DNA from 4 places in the Planococcus alpniumensis genome. Region 3 is predicted to be linked to each of the others. Evidence: riboswitches for the same ligand, from Rfam matches in the RefSeq annotation. Region 3 holds a riboswitch; each other region holds the start of a gene.
The links. Region 3 has a riboswitch for thiamine pyrophosphate ahead of thiT (energy-coupled thiamine transporter ThiT). Riboswitches for the same ligand answer to the same signal wherever they lie in the genome.
Positions count from the first base shown of each region.

Region 1: another riboswitch for thiamine pyrophosphate. It lies ahead of lipM (octanoyltransferase LipM); the one in region 3 lies ahead of thiT (energy-coupled thiamine transporter ThiT).
Region 2: another riboswitch for thiamine pyrophosphate. It lies ahead of G3255_RS16775 (acetylornithine deacetylase); the one in region 3 lies ahead of thiT (energy-coupled thiamine transporter ThiT).
Region 4: another riboswitch for thiamine pyrophosphate. It lies ahead of G3255_RS09465 (YkoF family thiamine/hydroxymethylpyrimidine-binding protein); the one in region 3 lies ahead of thiT (energy-coupled thiamine transporter ThiT).

Region 1 is NZ_JAAMTH010000001.1:2,888,231-2,892,623, reverse strand. Features, by position in the region: gene G3255_RS14615 (RrF2 family transcriptional regulator) at 1-179, shown strand, start outside; gene G3255_RS14610 (pyridoxamine 5'-phosphate oxidase family protein) at 206-628, opposite strand; gene G3255_RS14605 (YczO family protein) at 696-926, opposite strand; gene G3255_RS14600 (STAS domain-containing protein) at 1,061-2,080, shown strand; TPP riboswitch at 2,227-2,333, shown strand; gene lipM (octanoyltransferase LipM) at 2,422-3,261, shown strand; gene lipA (lipoyl synthase) at 3,258-4,202, shown strand; gene G3255_RS14585 (DUF4825 domain-containing protein) at 4,250-4,393, shown strand, end outside.
Region 2 is NZ_JAAMTH010000001.1:3,312,620-3,317,012, reverse strand. Features, by position in the region: gene G3255_RS16785 (MoeB/ThiF family adenylyltransferase) at 1-915, shown strand, start outside; gene G3255_RS16780 (halocin C8 precursor-like protein) at 1,299-2,072, shown strand; TPP riboswitch at 2,504-2,607, shown strand; gene G3255_RS16775 (acetylornithine deacetylase) at 2,680-4,005, shown strand; gene tenA (thiaminase II) at 4,018-4,393, shown strand, end outside.
Region 3 is NZ_JAAMTH010000001.1:1,048,309-1,052,701, forward strand. Features, by position in the region: gene G3255_RS05255 (SGNH/GDSL hydrolase family protein) at 1-942, shown strand; gene yxzF (small protein YxzF) at 1,005-1,154, opposite strand; gene G3255_RS05265 (M20 family metallopeptidase) at 1,219-2,301, opposite strand; TPP riboswitch at 2,441-2,540, shown strand; gene thiT (energy-coupled thiamine transporter ThiT) at 2,636-3,211, shown strand; gene map (type I methionyl aminopeptidase) at 3,372-4,124, shown strand; gene G3255_RS05280 (TspO-related membrane protein) at 4,169-4,393, opposite strand, start outside.
Region 4 is NZ_JAAMTH010000001.1:1,846,701-1,851,093, forward strand. Features, by position in the region: gene citZ (citrate synthase) at 1-352, shown strand, start outside; gene G3255_RS09455 (protein adenylyltransferase SelO) at 511-1,971, shown strand; gene G3255_RS09460 (hypothetical protein) at 2,035-2,247, opposite strand; TPP riboswitch at 2,430-2,534, shown strand; gene G3255_RS09465 (YkoF family thiamine/hydroxymethylpyrimidine-binding protein) at 2,615-3,220, shown strand; gene G3255_RS09470 (ECF transporter S component) at 3,213-3,794, shown strand; gene G3255_RS09475 (ABC transporter ATP-binding protein) at 3,781-4,393, shown strand, end outside.

The DNA of each region.
Region 1 (4,393 bases), 1.8 Mb from region 3:
ATTTCCACTTGGTAGAATGTTTCAATCCAGAGACCAATACTTGCCCGATTTCCCCAATCTGCGGATTGCGCGGCGTTCTTGGCAAAGCGTTGCATGCCTATTTGTCGGTATTGGATGAATATAATTTGCAAGATCTTCTATTTAATAAAGAAGGATTGCGTGATCTGTTGCGCACGTAAAAAGCCTCCGCTATCGGAGGCTTTTTTTATAATTCGATTGTTTGGGGGTCTTTGCCTTTGCGGTTCATCAAACGGACACGCGTTGGCGTAATTGCCAGGATGATCAAGTTCGGGTCTTCTGGGCCGTCGAACCAGCCGGTCAAGTGTTCGTTCCACACTTTGTCGATCATTTCGCGGTCATCCCGCAGCGACATCTGACCTTCGATTTCGAGGAAGCTATCGCCGACGCCTTCCCCTTCGTAGCCGAGCAAGATATGGGCGTTTGGATTTTTCTCCAATTCATCTACTTTTTGTGTCTGCTTGCTTGTAGCTGTATACAAAGTAAACTCGTCATTGAAAAACGTCATATACCGGGAATGCGGCTTCTCGTCTTTGATCGTTGCCAAAGTCCCAATCATGCTGTCTTCCAAGATTTTCAATGCTTGCTGTTTCAGTTGCTCTTGTGCCATTCAAATCTCTCCTTTGCGGTAATATCATTTGTCAAAGAAACTGCGGGCGAGATGCCCACAGGTAGAGTCAGTCAGGGTTTTTTTCCTCGCTAGCTGAATCATCTTTTGTATCACGCGGATTTTTTTCGTCTTGCATGTCCTGCTTTAAGTCTTCCAACGGAATGGAGTCCACGTTCATTTCTTCTTCATGCATTTCTGTCATCGTTTCTTTATCGGTTTTTACTTGCTCAGGATTGTCCATTGGAGCACCGTCGCTTGATTTGCGTTCCTTTTCATTGAAACGTTCTTTTTCTGCCATGGTTAGCACCTCTCCTTTAGCGTTCTTCTTTATCTATTCCTTAATTGAAGTGCTTTAAAACATTAGAGCTTGCTGGTGCAAACAGGCTGGCGTATGATTAATGGGTAGGACTAATTAATGGGGATGGCTATACAATGACCCAACAAGCGAAAATAAATGTGGGCGGCCTGAATTTTGAGTGGGACCTTTCGCAAGGGCGCTTCCTATTTGAAGGGCAGAATGCAGTTCTGTTTTGGACCTCTACTGCTATGAAGATGTTCTTTGATTCCATTGAGGAAATTTCGGGTGAGGAAGCAGCAGCGGTAGTTTTGGAGTCGACAGGATTTCGCCAAGGCCAAGTAGTCGGTGAGTATTTTCATAAAATGGGTGGTATCTCAGTATTGAAAGCATCTGAACTCATCACCAATACATACGCTTCAGCTGGCTGGGGTGTGGCCTCTATCCACAACTTAGATATGGCAGCCGGAACTTTAGAAGTGACGCTGAAAAATAGCTGGGAATATCAGATCAACCTGGCACAAGGAAAAAAGACTGGCGGCAGTTTTTTGCCGGCCCATTATGCAGGAATCTTCAGCTCGCTTCTGGACCGCAGCGTTTGGTATGAAGTGGTCCACTCGCAAATCGAAGGGCATGATGAATGCCTGATTCGCTATTTCCCGTCAGACGAGACGATTGAAAAGAACATCCATACGCTGGCACGCCGCAAGGAATCGGAGAAAATCCGCGAACTTGAACAGTTGGTGGATGAAAAGACAGCGGATCTTCATGACATGATCAGTGAAATCTCTTCTCCGCTTATTCCAGTGCTGGAAGATATTGTCGTCGTTCCGCTTCTTGGGCGTTACGATGAAGCGCGTGCCGAAGAGTTATTGATCAAAACGCTTGAAAATTTACCGAAATACAAAGCGCGCTACTTGCTGCTCGATTTGACTGGACTCAATGAGAGCTTCAATCAGCACGCGGCGATGCTGATCGAAAAATTAGGTTCTGCTGCGAATTTGATCGGCACAAAGACGGTGCTAGCCGGCATTTCGCCGCATACCAGCATAATGATAACAGAAGCGGGCGTAGACCTGTCAGGCTATGAATGCTTCCGTACACTTCAACACAGCATTCACTTTGCTTTGGCACAGAATGGCAAGACAATAATTTAATCACAAAACTTTCCCTATTCGCAGAAACGCATAGGGAAAGCTTTTTTGGATATTATTGAATAAATTGGATAAAAATTAAAGGAAAAACTATTTAGTATATTGAGATTTCTTGAAAAAAATGATAAGCTCGATTAGAACTATACATAGCTGACCACTGGGGGAGCCGGAATTGACTGGCTGAGACGAGCGAATGCTTGGACCCCTTGAACCTGATCTGGACCATGCCAGCGTAGGGAAGTGGTGCGTATGCTTCCTTTTGCCTGCATACACCGCTTCCCCATGGGAAAGCGGTGTTTTTTTATGGGCTTTGGAGTCATGCATAAGCTGAGAGGAGTTGAGATATTTTGGAGGAAACATGGGGCTATATGGAGTCGGGGCTTTGCACGCCGGCCCACAATATGGCAATGGACGAAGCATTAATGAACTGGCAGCGCAATACAGGCATGAAGCCTGTACTCCGATTCTACGGATGGGCGCCAGCCGGAATTTCAGTGGGATTTTTCCAGAAACTGAATGGCAGCATCGATCTCGAAAAAGCCGCGCAAATGGGCATCCCCCTGGTCAGGAGACAGACTGGCGGAAAAGCCGTACTCCATGACCAGGAATTGACTTACAGCGTGGTGATACCGGAACATCATCCATCCATGCCGAAATCAGTAAAAGAAGCGTATTTGGTCATTTCTCGAGGCTTGCTTGAAGGTTACCGCAATTTAGGGATTCAAGCACAACTGGCTGCGGAGAAGAAGCGTTCGAAAGAATCTTCAGCGGTCTGCTTTGAAGAACCTTCTTGGCATGAATTGACTGTTGAGGGTCGAAAAGCGGCAGGAAGCGCGCAGACCAGAAAACAAGGCATCATTTTGCAGCACGGCTCGATTCCGCTGCAGTTGGATGAAAACCAGTTGTTCGAATTGTTCGTGTACCCGAGTGAAGCGGTGAAGGAAAGGGCGCGCCAAGCTTTCCGAACACGCGCCGTTGCAATCAACGAACTAATGCAACAACCGGCAAGTTTAGAAGAAGTGCAGAAAGCATTCAAGGATGGATTTGAAACGGGGCTTGGCATCCGTTTGGAAAAATTTGAACCGCCAGCTGAACTGCTGGAACAAGTGCGCGTGCTCGAAGCCAAATATGCAAGCGAAGAGTGGAATCACAGACGAGAAGAGAAAGGGGAACTTATGCGATGACAAAAACAAAGCAGCGTGAACGTAAACCCGAATGGCTGAAAGTGAAATTGAACACGAACGAAACTTATAATGATCTGAAGAAATTGATGCGGGAGAAAAACTTGAACACTGTATGTGAAGAAGCGAGATGCCCGAATATCCATGAATGCTGGAGTGAACGCCGCACCGCGACCTTCATGATTTTGGGGGATACGTGCACAAGAGCGTGCCGGTTCTGCGCCGTCAAGACGGGGTTGCCGAACGAACTGGATTGGGGCGAGCCGGAGCGCGTAGCGGAATCGACGGAAATCATGAACTTGAAGCATGTGGTCGTTACAGCAGTCGCCCGCGATGATTTGAAAGATGGCGGAGCTGCAGTCTTTGCGGAAACCGTCCGCGCCATCCACCGGAAAATGCCGGAGACCACCGTCGAAATCTTGCCGTCTGATATGAAAGGCGATTACGAAAGCCTGCATATGTTGATGAGCAGCGAACCAGATATTTTCAACCATAATATTGAAACAGTGCGCCGCCTGACCAAACGGGTCCGTGCGAGAGCGACTTACGACCGTTCACTGGAATTGCTATTGCGGGTCAAGGAAATCGCGCCGCATGTGCCGACCAAATCGAGCATCATGGTCGGGCTCGGAGAAACGAAAGAAGAGATTATTGAAGCGATGGATGATTTATTGGCTCACAAAGTCGATATCATGACGATTGGACAATATTTGCAGCCGACATTGAAGCATTTGGATGTCGTTCGTTACTACCATCCGGACGAGTTCCAGGAATTGAAGGATATCGCATTGGCAAAAGGTTTCAAGCATTGCGAGGCCGGCCCAATGGTGCGTTCTTCATACCATGCCGATGAGCAAGTGAACGAAACTGCTGTCCAGAAACGCATCAAATACATGAAAGGCGTCGAATCGACTGGCGCAAAAATCGACCGCATCGAATTTTGAAATAGCGGAGCCAGTGTATAGAAACCTTTCTTAGAGGAGGGCTTGAATTGAGAAAAACATTTGCTAAGGCTGTGCTGCTATCCACTGCGCTGTTGGTTATGAGCGCATGCAGCCCGTTGTTTGCAGCAGAGGAACCAGACCTCTTCGAGTATGAAGGGGCGGCGGTCGGGAATAACAGTGCCGTCCTCAAC
Region 2 (4,393 bases), 2.3 Mb from region 3:
GGTGCCGGCAGTGCAGAAATGCTGGTTAGAGCAGGGATAGGAAAACTCACCATCGTTGACCGGGATTATGTGGAATGGAGCAATCTTCAGCGACAACAGCTATATACGGAAAAGGATGCAGAACAACGAATTCCAAAAGCGGTAGCAGCTAAGAGCCGTTTAATGCTGGTCAATTCTGATGTAGAGATTATTAGTCATACCATGGATGTTTCAGTGAAAGAAATGACAACGCTGGTAAATGGGGTCGATTTGATTTTAGATGCGAGTGATAATTTCGATATCAGAATGATCATAAATGACATCTCTCAAAAAGAACGAATTCCTTGGATTTATAGTGCCTGTGTAGGCAGTTATGGACTCTCTTATACAATTGTTCCAGATAGCACACCATGTTTAAATTGTCTGCTTGAGGCTGTGCCCATGGAAGGATTGACCTGTGATACTGTTGGCATCATCAGTCCCGCTGTTCAAATGGTTCTTTCAATCCAGATAGCAGAGGCACTGAAAATTTTAGTGGAAGATTCAACTCAGTTAAGGAAAAAGCTTATCTCATTCGACCTCTGGAAAAACCATTACTCATCTATTGATGTGGGGAAGTTATGGGACAAGGATTGTCCTTCTTGTGGAAAAAATCGGACATACCCTTATCTTTCTTACTCGTCCCAGTTAAAAACTGCTGTTTTATGCGGAAGAGACACCGTTCAAATCCGGCCTCCTCATCCAGTGGATAGAGATTTAGGAAAGCTGAGCACAGTTTTATCGAAGCTTGGAAGGGAAGTCTTTCGTAATCCCTATTTGCTCTCTTTTACAACGAGCGACTGTCGTCTAGTTGTTTTTAATGACGGCCGTGTTTTAATCCACGGCACAAAGAGCATCGACAAAGCTAAAAGTTTATATCACCGATATTTAAGCTAATGTTTTTTTAAAAATATTTTCGTCTGATTGGACTGAACTACTCTAACTTTTTGAAGCCAGGATATTAATAATCCATTTAGACAGGTTCTTTTTATAAAGAGATGAATACTTTAAAAGAACTAGAGCTCAAACTTAAGAAATTGAAATAATAATGAAAAAGTAAATTTTATGTAAATTATCTATTAAATTTGGGTATTTATTGATTTTAATTGTTTATATAATCTCTAATTGGAAATCAAAGGAATGACGGAAGAAAAAGGAGGGAGGACGATGTTTGATTCAGGGATTGAATTAGGGGTTGTACTGTTTCTGTTTATTTATGCCTTGGTTGTTTCTTTCATGCTCATTTCAAAAAAAAGAAAAAACTAAGAGGAATATTCATTATGTCAATCAAACCTTTTGAAAAAGTTCTGATGCTAGCAATAGCAGCTATTCTCATTGTCTCTTCTGCATTTAGTTCCGTAGGTGCTGTCAATGCTGAAACTTCAATGTTTGAAAAAGGAACATCGAATGTCGAGCAAAATGAGTTTAATCAAATCAGAAATGCGTTAAAAAATACAGAAGAGTATCAGGCATACAAAGAGAACACCAAAATTAACTCAATTTCAAAAGGTGACATAATTATCAACACAGTAGATGGTTCCAAAGGCGATATTGCATATATTGAATTCGTGTTTGGAGGACTTGCGAAAACAAGTGATAACCTCGCATACGTTCAATTCACATATGATGTAAAAAATGGGGATATACTGACGAATCAAGCGGTCTATGCAGAAAATATAGACCAAGGAAAAATACGCATCAATGCCTTCTATAACTTGGACGGGAATCAAACCGAAATTTACGACATTACCGTCGATACAGCAGGGACGATTTTTGACGAAAAGGGTTTGATGCTTAGCCACGATGATTTTGTCGCTTCTGCAGAACATAAGATTCAGCAGGCTGGAAAGAACGCAGACGAATTTGGAGCTTATGCTTCTTTTTGTGAATATGCAGTTGGGGCTCTGTGCGGTACCGGTGGAGGCGTGTTGTGTTATGCTGCAGCGGGTGCTCTGGGAATCACTACCGGGATTGGCGGTTTAGGCTTAGCGGCTGTCTGTGCTTTGATAGGCAGTGTCGGCTGTACAGCTGCGACAGATCAAATTTGTAATTGATCCGTTCCAAAGTAGTTGAATACAACAAAGAAAGAGTAGCAGATGCTACTCTTTTTGAGGGGTACCGAAGCTCAAACGCTTCCATCTCCTTTTACGAGCGCCTTTATTTTTAAAATTAGTCAGCAATCTTCACTTTTAGCCAATATATTTAAGGAGAAATAATAATGAAAGTTCGAAATGGAACTTTAAATTAGAAAGTGCTTTTGTGTATATAAGTCAATTATAAAATACAAAATGTGCAAAAGAAAAAACAAACTACAATACATCGAGTTTAAAGTGATAGCTTTTATAAAATGAAAGCGCAGCGGATTCGGTTCGATTTATTGTTACAGTTTCTTGTCTCATATAAATAATGACAGTAGAGTGAAGTGACCGGTTGTAATTATTTAATCCTTATGATAGAACTAAAGTAACAATAAAACTTCATTGCACAATTGCTCTAGGGGAGCTGTTTAAAGCTGAGAAAGACATTCGTCTTGACCCTTATTCACCTGATCTAGTTAATACTAGCGGAGGGAAGAGATGGCAGAAGAATTTTGTCTCCACATGAGGCTTAACCTTTTATAGTCATTTACACTTCTTTCCTATGGGAAAGAAGTGTTTTTTTGTGGAGGAAATCATATCGAAAGGAGAATTAAACTTCTTGCAAAACAATCAGTTGCTTCAAGTAATCAAAGAAATCGAGTTAAAAAAAGATGAATTGATTGATCTTACTAAACAACTTATCTCTTTTCAAACTCCGGCACCGCCTGCTCGCAACACAGCTGAAGCACAAGGGTGGATTGAACAGTATTTAGTAAGCCAAGCATTTGCAACAGATCGATGGGATGTGTATCCGGGAGATCCAAACATCGTTGGTGTGAAAAAAGGGACTGAAAGAAAGTCTTTTCAAAGCTTGATCATCAATGGACATATTGATGTGGCCGAAGTGAGGCCGGAAGAAGTATGGAAAACGGATCCCTTCACGGCGGAAGTTGTAAACGATCGAATTATAGGCCGAGGTGTTGCCGATATGAAGGGAGGGATGGCTGCTGCGTTATTTGTCCTTAAACTTTTTCATGAACAAGGCATCGAATTGCCGGGCGACCTTATTTTTCAATCAGTTATAGGAGAAGAGGTTGGTGAAGCTGGCACCCTGCAGTGTTGCGAAAGGGGCTACCAGGCGGATTTTGCGGTTGTAGTTGATACAAGTGATCTGCAGATCCAAGGGCAGGGCGGGGTGATCACCGGTTGGGTGGTCATTAAAGATCCGAAAGTTTATCATGATGCCATGCGCAGGCAGATGATTCACGCAGGTGGCGGTCTTTCGCAAGGAGCAAGCGCTATTGAAAAAATGATGATTATCATTGAAAGTCTGCAGAAGTTAGAGCGTCATTGGGCGGTTTCAAAAAGCTATCCGGGTTATCCTCCAGGAACAAATACGATTAATCCGGCTGTGATTGAAGGAGGAAGGCATGCCGCTTTTATCGCGGACGAGTGCCGGCTCTGGATCACCGTACATTTTTATCCGAATGAGTCCTATGAAACTGTAAGCAAAGAAATTGAAGAACATCTTTTAAATGCTGCAAAAGCGGATTCTTGGCTAAAAGAACATCCACCCACTTTTATATGGGGTGGGCATTCAATGATAGAAGATAGAGGCGAGGTCTTTCCAGCTTTTGAAGTGAATCCGGAACATACAGGCGTAAAGACTTTAGCAGCTTCACACCAACATTTATTTTCAGAAAAGGCTGTTATTGGTGTGTCCGCGACTGTTACCGATGGCGGGTGGCTTGCGGAAGCAGGCATCCCGACAGTCGTATATGGACCGGGGCAGTTGATAGAAGCCCATAGCGTTCACGAGTCCATTGAGATACAAGAATTGGTGAATTTCTCTAAAGTTATGGCGTATTTTATTTTTACTTGGTGCCATACGAAAAAGCAGGCAGAGTGAGGAGCGATCAACGTGAAATTTAGCGAAAAATTACATACAACCCTTCAACCCATTTGGAGAAACAACCATAATCACCCTTTTGTAGTCGAAATGGGGAAGGGGTCTCTTGATAAAGAAAAGTTTCGGTTCTTCATGGTTCAAGATTATCTTTACTTAATCGAGTATGCAAAGTTGTTTGCGATTGGTGCCACCAAGTCACAGGATGTTAAAACAATGGGACAATTTGCCAAGTTACTGGATGCCACTATGAACGAAGAGATGGCATTGCACCGCCAGTATGCGGAACGTTTTGGGATTAGCGCAAAGGAACTGGAGGAAGCATCCCCCTCCCCTGTGACACTTGCTTATACCCATTATATGCTTCACGTGGGACAGAGCGGCAGTGTAA
Region 3 (4,393 bases):
ATGAAGAAGACAGCAAGTGCGGTAGCGGCAGGGCTATTGCTTGCGGCAGCCGGAAATACGGTATATGCAGAGCCGCAAGTGCCGGCGGCTTATGTGGCGATCGGCGATTCACTGGCGGCAGGCCAGACGCCGAACCGGGCAATCGACAGCGGCTATGCGGATTTGATTGCACAGGAATTGACACGCAATCAGCCGCTTGCGTTCTATTCGAAAGACTTGGCTTTTCCTGGATTCACCACAAGTGATGTCTTGGAAAGCATCGAGTCGGATGAAGCAAAAGAGCTGCTGGGCTCAGCGAACATCATCACGGTTTCTGCCGGCGCGAATGATTTGCTGCGCCTTGTGCAAGCAAATGCCGCTGAAGGGGCTTTGAGCTTTGAGGAGATCCCGGCAGATTATGCGCTGAATGCGGCCCGTAAAAATGTGGAAAAGATCCTTTCTGAGCTGGAGGAGCTTGCGCCTTCAGCAGATGTCTACGTAATGGGCTATTATTTCGCTTATCCGCATGCACGGGATAGCCAAAAGCAAGGCACAGCGAAGCAGCTGGAGCTACTAAACGCTATTCTGAAACAGGAAGCGGAACAGGCAGGCGTAACATTTGTCGATGTAGCCGATCGTTTCGGTGAGGATGCGGTGGAACTCGTCCCGAATTCTGGAGACGTCCATCCGAACGTGGATGGCTACCAGGAGATGGCGAATGCATTCTTCGAGCATTACGGGGGAGAGTTGGAAGTAGAGGATGCAGAACTTCCTGAACCGGCGCCTGTAACGTTCGAAGAGATCCAGCAAATGCAGGAACAGGAAGAGCCGTCAGATGGAGCGGATGGGGCAGATGAAGAGCCCGCTTCTGAAGACGCTTCAGGTGACGATTCTGCCACCAAGCCTTCGGACGGCAAGACTCTGGATTATCTAGCGATCCGCCAGGCATTGCCGCTCATTTAAGAATATTGAACCCTATAAAAAAGGCCGGAGAAAATGGATCATTTTCTCCGGCCTTTTATCGTTCAGCGGCTTTTTCGTGAGTCGCTGCGGTTGCGCGTATCGTTTTCATTATTTACGTTATTCTTTTTTCGGTTGTTCATCACTTTACGGATGATCGGGTAAGCAATCGGCGCATATTTTATCGCAGATTTGACAATTCTTCCAATAGCCATATTTATCGCTCCATTCATTTTTTCGTATTGAGGTTTAATAAAGTTTTCCCGATTTCAGCCTTTATTAAACATCGGTGGGAGCGATGGCGTGCGCGATCAAAATATCCTTGTAGGAATGGACGCTTGAAATGGAGACGTATTCGGCGTTGCCGTGCCAGTCGTCTCCGCTCGGCCCGAATTCGATGGCGCCTTGTCCGCCGATTTTCTCGGCATAGTAACGGGTGTCGGCAGCACCGTGCTGGCCGAACAGCACCGGCTGTTCCGACAGCGTCGACTCGACGGCCTTCATCAAGGTCTGGATGTACGGATGGTCGTCCGTCGTCGTCAAAGCAGGGGTCGAGCCGCTCGCTTTGAATTCCATGTCGACATCGAGTGTTTCGGCCAGCTGTTCCATCTGGCGGACGATCTCGTCTTTGTCCTGCCCGGGCATGAAGCGGATATCGTAGGACATCTTGCAGATTTCCGGTACGACGTTATAGCGATCGCCTGCATTGATGATCGGCAAGTTGACGGAAGGTTGCTCATAGTAGTCCGTCGATTCTTTGCGGAACGGTAAATCTTTCATGCCGGCATGGAATTTCATCGCCGATTCGATGGCGTTGATGCCTTCCCACGGGCGTGAGCCGTGGGCAGGCTTACCTTTGAACGTCAAATCCATTCGAAGAATACCTTTCGATTGCAAACCGATCTTCAAATGGGTTGGCTCGCCGCAAATGACAAAATCGCCGTAATGGCCTTGATCGACCAGCCACTTCGACGTGTTGCGCCCGCCGATCTCTTCATCGGTGACGATGTGTAGATGCACTTCGCGCGGCAAGGCGGCAGCATCAAGGTCAACAAATGCCTGCATCATCGCGGCGACGCCTGCTTTCATGTCCGCCGAGCCGCGGCCATAAAGTTTGTCGCCTTCTTCGATTGGAGAGAACTGTTCTTTATGTCCCGGCACGACGTCGACATGGCCATTCCAGATGATCTTTTCTGCGCCTTGTCCTTTGGCTGCTGTCAGCATGAGGTAGCCGTCGTTATCATGGACTACGACTTCTTCACCTCGCTCTTTAAGCCATTCTGAACAGAACATCAAGGCTTCATTCGCCCCTTCTTTTGTATCGCTTTCGATTTTAATCAAACTCTTCAATAAATCAATCATTGACCCGGCAGTTTTCAAACTGCCTCCACCACCTTCCACAAAGTTTGCTAGTTCTTAACTACCCTAATCCGGTTGGCTGAAACGGCCTTGCAAGCCAAGTTTTCGTTGTGTACAATACACATAATAGCGGAATAATTGTATACACCACAAGGGGAGCTTTGGCTGAGAGTGAACGATTAAGTTCTTACCCTTCGAACCTGCAAGTTAATGCTTGCGCAGGGATGTGGATGGAAAACCGGCCCAAGCGGCGCCAGGATCTGTCCTGGCGCCGTTTTTGTTGTTCTGAAAAAACGGCCCTTCTGGTGATGTGCAAATCCAAAAGGAGGCAGTTTGAATGAGAAATAAACGCGTATTGTTAATGGTCGAAATTGCGATTTTTGCAGCTCTCGGCTTTGTATTGGATTTTATCGCCTTTCGCATGCCGCAAGGGGGATCGGTCAGCTTGGTCATGATTCCGATCGTGCTGATGGCTTTCCGGAGAGGCATCGCAGCCGGTGTCGTCACGGGGCTTCTAGTCGGCTTACTGCAGATTGTCACAGGTTTCATCTCGGTTGCGCCGCTGTCGTTTGGCTTTGTCGTCATGCAAGTCATTTTGGATTATTTGCTGGCATATGGCGTCGTCGGCTTGGCCGCAATGGTGCGCGGCCGTTACTTGGAAGCTGTGAAGGCGAAAAAGACCGGGAAAATCATTGTCATGGTCGCACTCGGTGTCTTGATCGGTTCATTTCTCCGCTATGTCATCCATGTTATTACGGGGATCTTGTTCTTCGGCATGTTTGCTGATGGCAACGTCTTCATCTATTCAGCGGTTTATAACGCTACCTATATGATTCCTGTTGCGATTGTCGCGGCGATTGTTTGCTCACTACTGTTTATCACAGCCCCGCGTTTGACACAGCCAGACGCATGATGAAAGCCGCCTATCGATAGGCGGTTTTTTTTAGATTGTTAAATCAATTGATTATGTTTAATTTGGGTATTTATGGTAAAATACCGAACGGTAGGAGAGGCGAGACCGGCTTATTCTATGTTATAATGCTCAAATAGAATAGTTTGAAAGAAGGGTCAGTATGATAGCGACTAATGAAAAAGATATTGAAGGATTGAAAAAAGCCGGACAGATGGTGGCGGAAATCCGCGAAACAATGAAAGCGGCCGTGAAGCCCGGCATCACGACGAAAGAACTCGATGAACTGGGCGGACGCCTGTTCAAAGAATGGGGCGGCGTCTCTGCTCCGAAATCGGAATATGATTTCCCGGGCTATACATGCATCAGCGTTAACGAAGAAGTGGCGCACGGCATTCCAGGAAAGCGCGTTATCAATGACGGCGATATTGTCAATATTGACGTGTCCGGATCATTTGGGGAGTATTTCGCGGACACCGGCATTTCATTCGTGGTCGGTGAAGGGCACGAAGCGAAAGAAAAGCTTTGCCAAGCGGCGGAATCCGCATTCGAACGTGCCATGATGAAAGTGAAAGCCGGTGCCAAGCTGAACCAGATCGGCAAGGCAGTCGAACGCGAAGCGAAAGACCAGGGCTTGTTCGTCATCAAGAACCTGACAGGTCATGGCGTCGGGAAATCGCTTCACGAAGCACCGCAATATATCCTTAATTATTACGATGCATGGGAAACGACGATCTTGAAAGAAGGCATGGTGCTCGCAGTCGAGCCGTTTATTTCCCAAAAGGCTGAACATATCATCGAATCAGGCGACGGCTGGACCTTCATCACGCCGGACCAATCGCTCGTCGCACAGATCGAACATACCGTACTCGTCACAAAAGGCGAACCGATCCTGCTGACGAAACTCGAAAAATAAAATCAGCGAATATAAAAAACAACCATCAGCCGATGGTTGTTTTTTTATGGCGTCATATCTGTTTTTGCCGGCTTCTTCTTGATTAACAGAATACCGGTCAGTAAAACGCCGCTCAAGAATAAAGCTGCCGTACTGACCAGCATCTCGTCCATGCCATGGCGGACGGCGATCGCGACGAACGCCCAGATGAATACTAAAGTCAGCGGGATGTCCGAATGGTGGAAGCGTATATGAAGTGCCAATGCGGTCGCTACGGTCAGCATGATGAC
Region 4 (4,393 bases), 800 kb from region 3:
CGGCCACCGCGTCTACCAAAAAGGCGACCCGCGTGCAAAACATTTGCGCGAAATGTCGCAAAAGCTCACAGAGCTTCGCGGCGAATCGAAATGGTATGACATGTCCGTGAAAATCGAAGAATTGGTGACCAGCGAAAAACCGCTTCCGCCAAACGTCGATTTCTATTCGGCTTCGGTCTATCACTCGTTGAACATCGAGCATGACTTGTTCACGCCGATCTTCGCGGTATCCCGTGCGTCGGGCTGGCTCGCGCACATCCTGGAGCAATACTCGAACAACCGCTTGATCCGCCCGCGTGCGGAATACATCGGGCCTGGCATGCAAACCTACGTGCCGGTTGAAGAACGTTAATAGGAATTCCGAAAGCTTGAGCCTCACCTTTAGATAGGTGAGCAGCTCAAGCTTTTCTATTTCCACAAGCCAGTCTCATATATTTGTTTCATGTTTTTCATTGTGGCTATAATAACAGAAAAGAGTTGCACGAAAAATTGACATTAGGAGGCGCTCCCATGAACTACACAGATATCGGCTGGAAATTGCAGAACAGTTACGCTGGCCTGCCGAAAACCTTATATGCCCCGATGGAAGCCAACCCGGTTGTATCGCCAAAGCTGGTCATCGCAAACAAATCACTGGCCACAACACTTGGCCTAAATACCGAGCAGTTGTATAGCTCCGACTCGCTAGAGATTTTTGCGGGTAATCGATTCCCCGAGGGTAGCTTCCCGCTCGCCCAAGCCTATGCAGGCCATCAATTCGGCCAATTTACGATGCTCGGCGATGGCCGTGCCATCCTAATCGGCGAACAGCATACACCGGATGGCGAGATTTTCGATATCCAATTGAAAGGCGCCGGCGTCACGCCCTTTTCGAGAAGCGGAGATGGCCGCGCGGCACTCGGTCCCATGCTGCGGGAATACATTATCAGTGAAGGCATGCACGCGCTCGGGATTCCATCGAGCAGAAGCCTGGCAGTCGTATTGACAGGAGAAAAAATCCAGCGCTACTCCGCAGAGTCTGGAGCGATCCTGACACGGGTGGCTTCGAGCCATATCCGTGTCGGCACTTTTCAGTTCGCCGCGAAATATCGCTCGACTGAAGATTTAAAAGCTTTGGCGGATTACACGATCAAACGGCATTTCCCAGACATCACGGGGCCTGACCGCTACATCGAATTATTCCGCCAAACCGCGCAACAGCAAGCTTCACTCATCACGAAATGGCAGCTCGCAGGATTCGTCCACGGGGTCATGAACACGGACAATATGGCGATCAGCGGTGAAACAATCGACTACGGGCCATGCGCTTTTCTGGACCGCTACGATGAGTCCGCGGTCTTTAGCTCAATCGATGCCGGCGGCCGTTATGCTTATCGCAACCAGCCGCTCGTCGGAGGATGGAATTTAGCTCGTTTTGCGGAATCTCTGTTTCCACTGTTAAATGAGATTCCTGAAAAACAAGCCTTGGCGTCTCTCCAAGGGGCGCTCGAGGAATATGTCAGTTTGCAAAAAAACTTGTATTTGGCAGGCATGCGCGAAAAACTCGGCTTGTTTACCGAAATGCCAGAAGATGAACAACTGATAGATGCGTTGCTGGAATTGATGCAAGAAAAGCAAGCGGATTATACCAATACATTCCGTTCCTTGACTTTCGACGCAGTAGAAGAGCCCCAACTGGCAAACGATCTGGATTTCAAAGCTTGGCACAGCCGCTATAAAGCCCGCCAACAGCAAGAAGGCCGCTCAGCACACGAAATCCTGGAAATGATGAAAAGCCGGAATCCGGCTGTCATCCCGCGCAATCACCGCGTGGAAGCGGCACTCGAAGCTGCAGCGCAAGGCGATTATCAGGTAATGGAAAAACTATTGGAGATCCTCCGGAATCCATATGCCCATTCCGAAGAGCAACTGCCCTATACGGCCCCGCCACCGCCTTCAACGCCGCCATACCAGACCTATTGCGGCACATAAAGTTTAAAAATCCCCTGCCTTTTCTTCGGCAGGGGATTTTCTTGCTGGCGCTTGTCAGTTCGATCACTGGCCGTCTGTGACTTCATTAACACTGACCATTTTGACTTCGTCCATCTTGAATTGGTAATACGTATCGTTGTCGCCGATAAATTCGCGGAAATCATCCGCATCCAAACCGCTGACCGCTTGTTTCGGGGTATCAGCTTCGACGGTGCTGACCGCCTCGACGCCTGCGCCGAAATGATAAACGACGCGGAATTTTTTTGTTGATGCCATAGTTATTGGATTCCTCCTCAAATGCTTGTCTGCTTTAGGTTTACCCGATTTTTTAGGGAGTATTCACCTCAGCCATCATTTTCTCATTCTCGATGAAAATAGTAGAATCCCTTTACTTGGGAAAGTATTTGACTTACACTTTAGCCATCGGGAAAACCCGACACTTAAAACCGCATACCGTTTTTCTGCACTGGGGGTGCATATTTTGCTGAGATGAGAGCTTTCGCTCCGATCCCTTATGACTCGATCAGGTTAGGACCTGCGTGAGGAAGTGCGGTGACTTTCCGACATGACTACGAAATATGGAATAGTGGCTGCATCTTCACGGATGCGGCTTTTTTGTGCATATTTTTAGGAGGGATTCCATATGGAACCATATTCATGCGGCACCAGCCCGATCGTAGGATTTCGCTTTTCCTTACATCCGATGAGCGGAAATTTTATCAGTATCATCAAAAGTGCGTTGAAGGACACCGATACATCCCATGTCTGGATGCAAACCGACGACGTCTCCACCGTCATCCGAGGCAAACAACAGCATGTTTTCAATGTCGCGAAAGCGCTGACGCTTCATGCCGCGAAAACGAAAGAACACATTGCCCTGTCCGGCACCTTTTCAGCTGGCTGTCCAGGTGATACAGCGGGTGATGCGTATTTGGACGCCCCCGATGAACCGGCAAACGAAGACGCCAGCAAGCAATACGTTTCATCCCAATTCGCCCTTTATCCGATGAACAATCCCGATTATATGGAAGTTATCTACCGCGAAGTGGAACGTGCCAAAGAGTTCGGTGTGTGGAATGATTCCATGCATTATGCTAGCGGCATCCACGGGGATATCCATGAGGTCTTTGCTTTTTACGAAACGAGCTTTTCCAGCGCGCGCTCCGCTAAACACCCCCACCTCGTGATGACTGTATCCATGAGCATCAACAGTCCTTCACACAAAACAGGCGGTGAAGATCATGCTTAAGGAATGGAAACTGAAAGAAATTGTCCTCATGTCATTATTTGGCGTCGTGTTCGGCATTGTTTACTTGCTCTTTTTGCACATTGGCAACTTATGGGCAGGCGTCATCGGGCCGCTCGCTTATGAATGGATGTTCGGCATCTGGTTTATCGTCTCCATCATTTCGATGTATATTATCAGAAAGCCTGGCGCTGCTTTATTACCAGAAATCTTGGCCGCAGCTATCGAAGTGATGCTCGGCAATGCGATCGGCCCGAGGCTTATCCTATCAGGCATCATTCAAGGCCTCGGAGCAGAAGCAGCGTTCGCGCTGACTCGTTACCGGCATTTCCATGTTGGCATCTTGATGCTTGCAGGTGCTGGTGCTGGAGTTTTCAGTTTTGTTTACGGCTATTTCCTATCGGGCTATGCTGCATTGGATCCTTCTTTCGTCGCCTTGATGTTCACACTTCGCGTCGCAAGCGGTGCGATCATTGCCGGCATCGGCGGCAAATATATCGCCGATTCACTGCTCGCAACTGGATCACTACGGGGCTATGCTATCGCTAAGGCGGAAAAAGGCGATGTCCGTGCTTAATCCGGTTTTTCAATTAGACAACTTCAGCTTTCGCTTTCCGGAGTCAGTAGAACCGACCTTACGCCATATTACGCTCGCAATCCATGCGCAAGAACGGGTGGTCATTACAGGGCCAAGTGGATGCGGAAAGTCCACGCTTCTCTATGTGCTGAACCGGCTGTACCCGCATAATTGCGATGGCCAAGTTTCTGGCACCGTCAGGATCTTCGGGCGTACATCACAAGAATACGAACCTGGTGAAGCCAACCGGAAAGTCGCAACGGTTTTTCAAGATCCCGACAGCCAATTTTGCATGCCGACGGTCGAAGAAGAACTGGCGTTCACTCTGGAGAATCTTCAAGTGCCCCGGGAAGAGATGCCAAAACGCATCGACCGGATTTTGCGCATGACGGGCCTGGACGATATTCGCCATGGTTCCATTCAAACCTTCTCAGGCGGGATGAAACAACGCATCGCCACAGCTTGCGCCTTGATTATGGAGCCTGACTGTTTGTTGCTCGATGAACCTCTCGCCCATCTCGACCCGTTGACGGCGAAAGAGTTTGTCGCTTGGTTGGATCAATTGCAACAGGAAAACGGTCTTGCAATCGTCGCCGTCG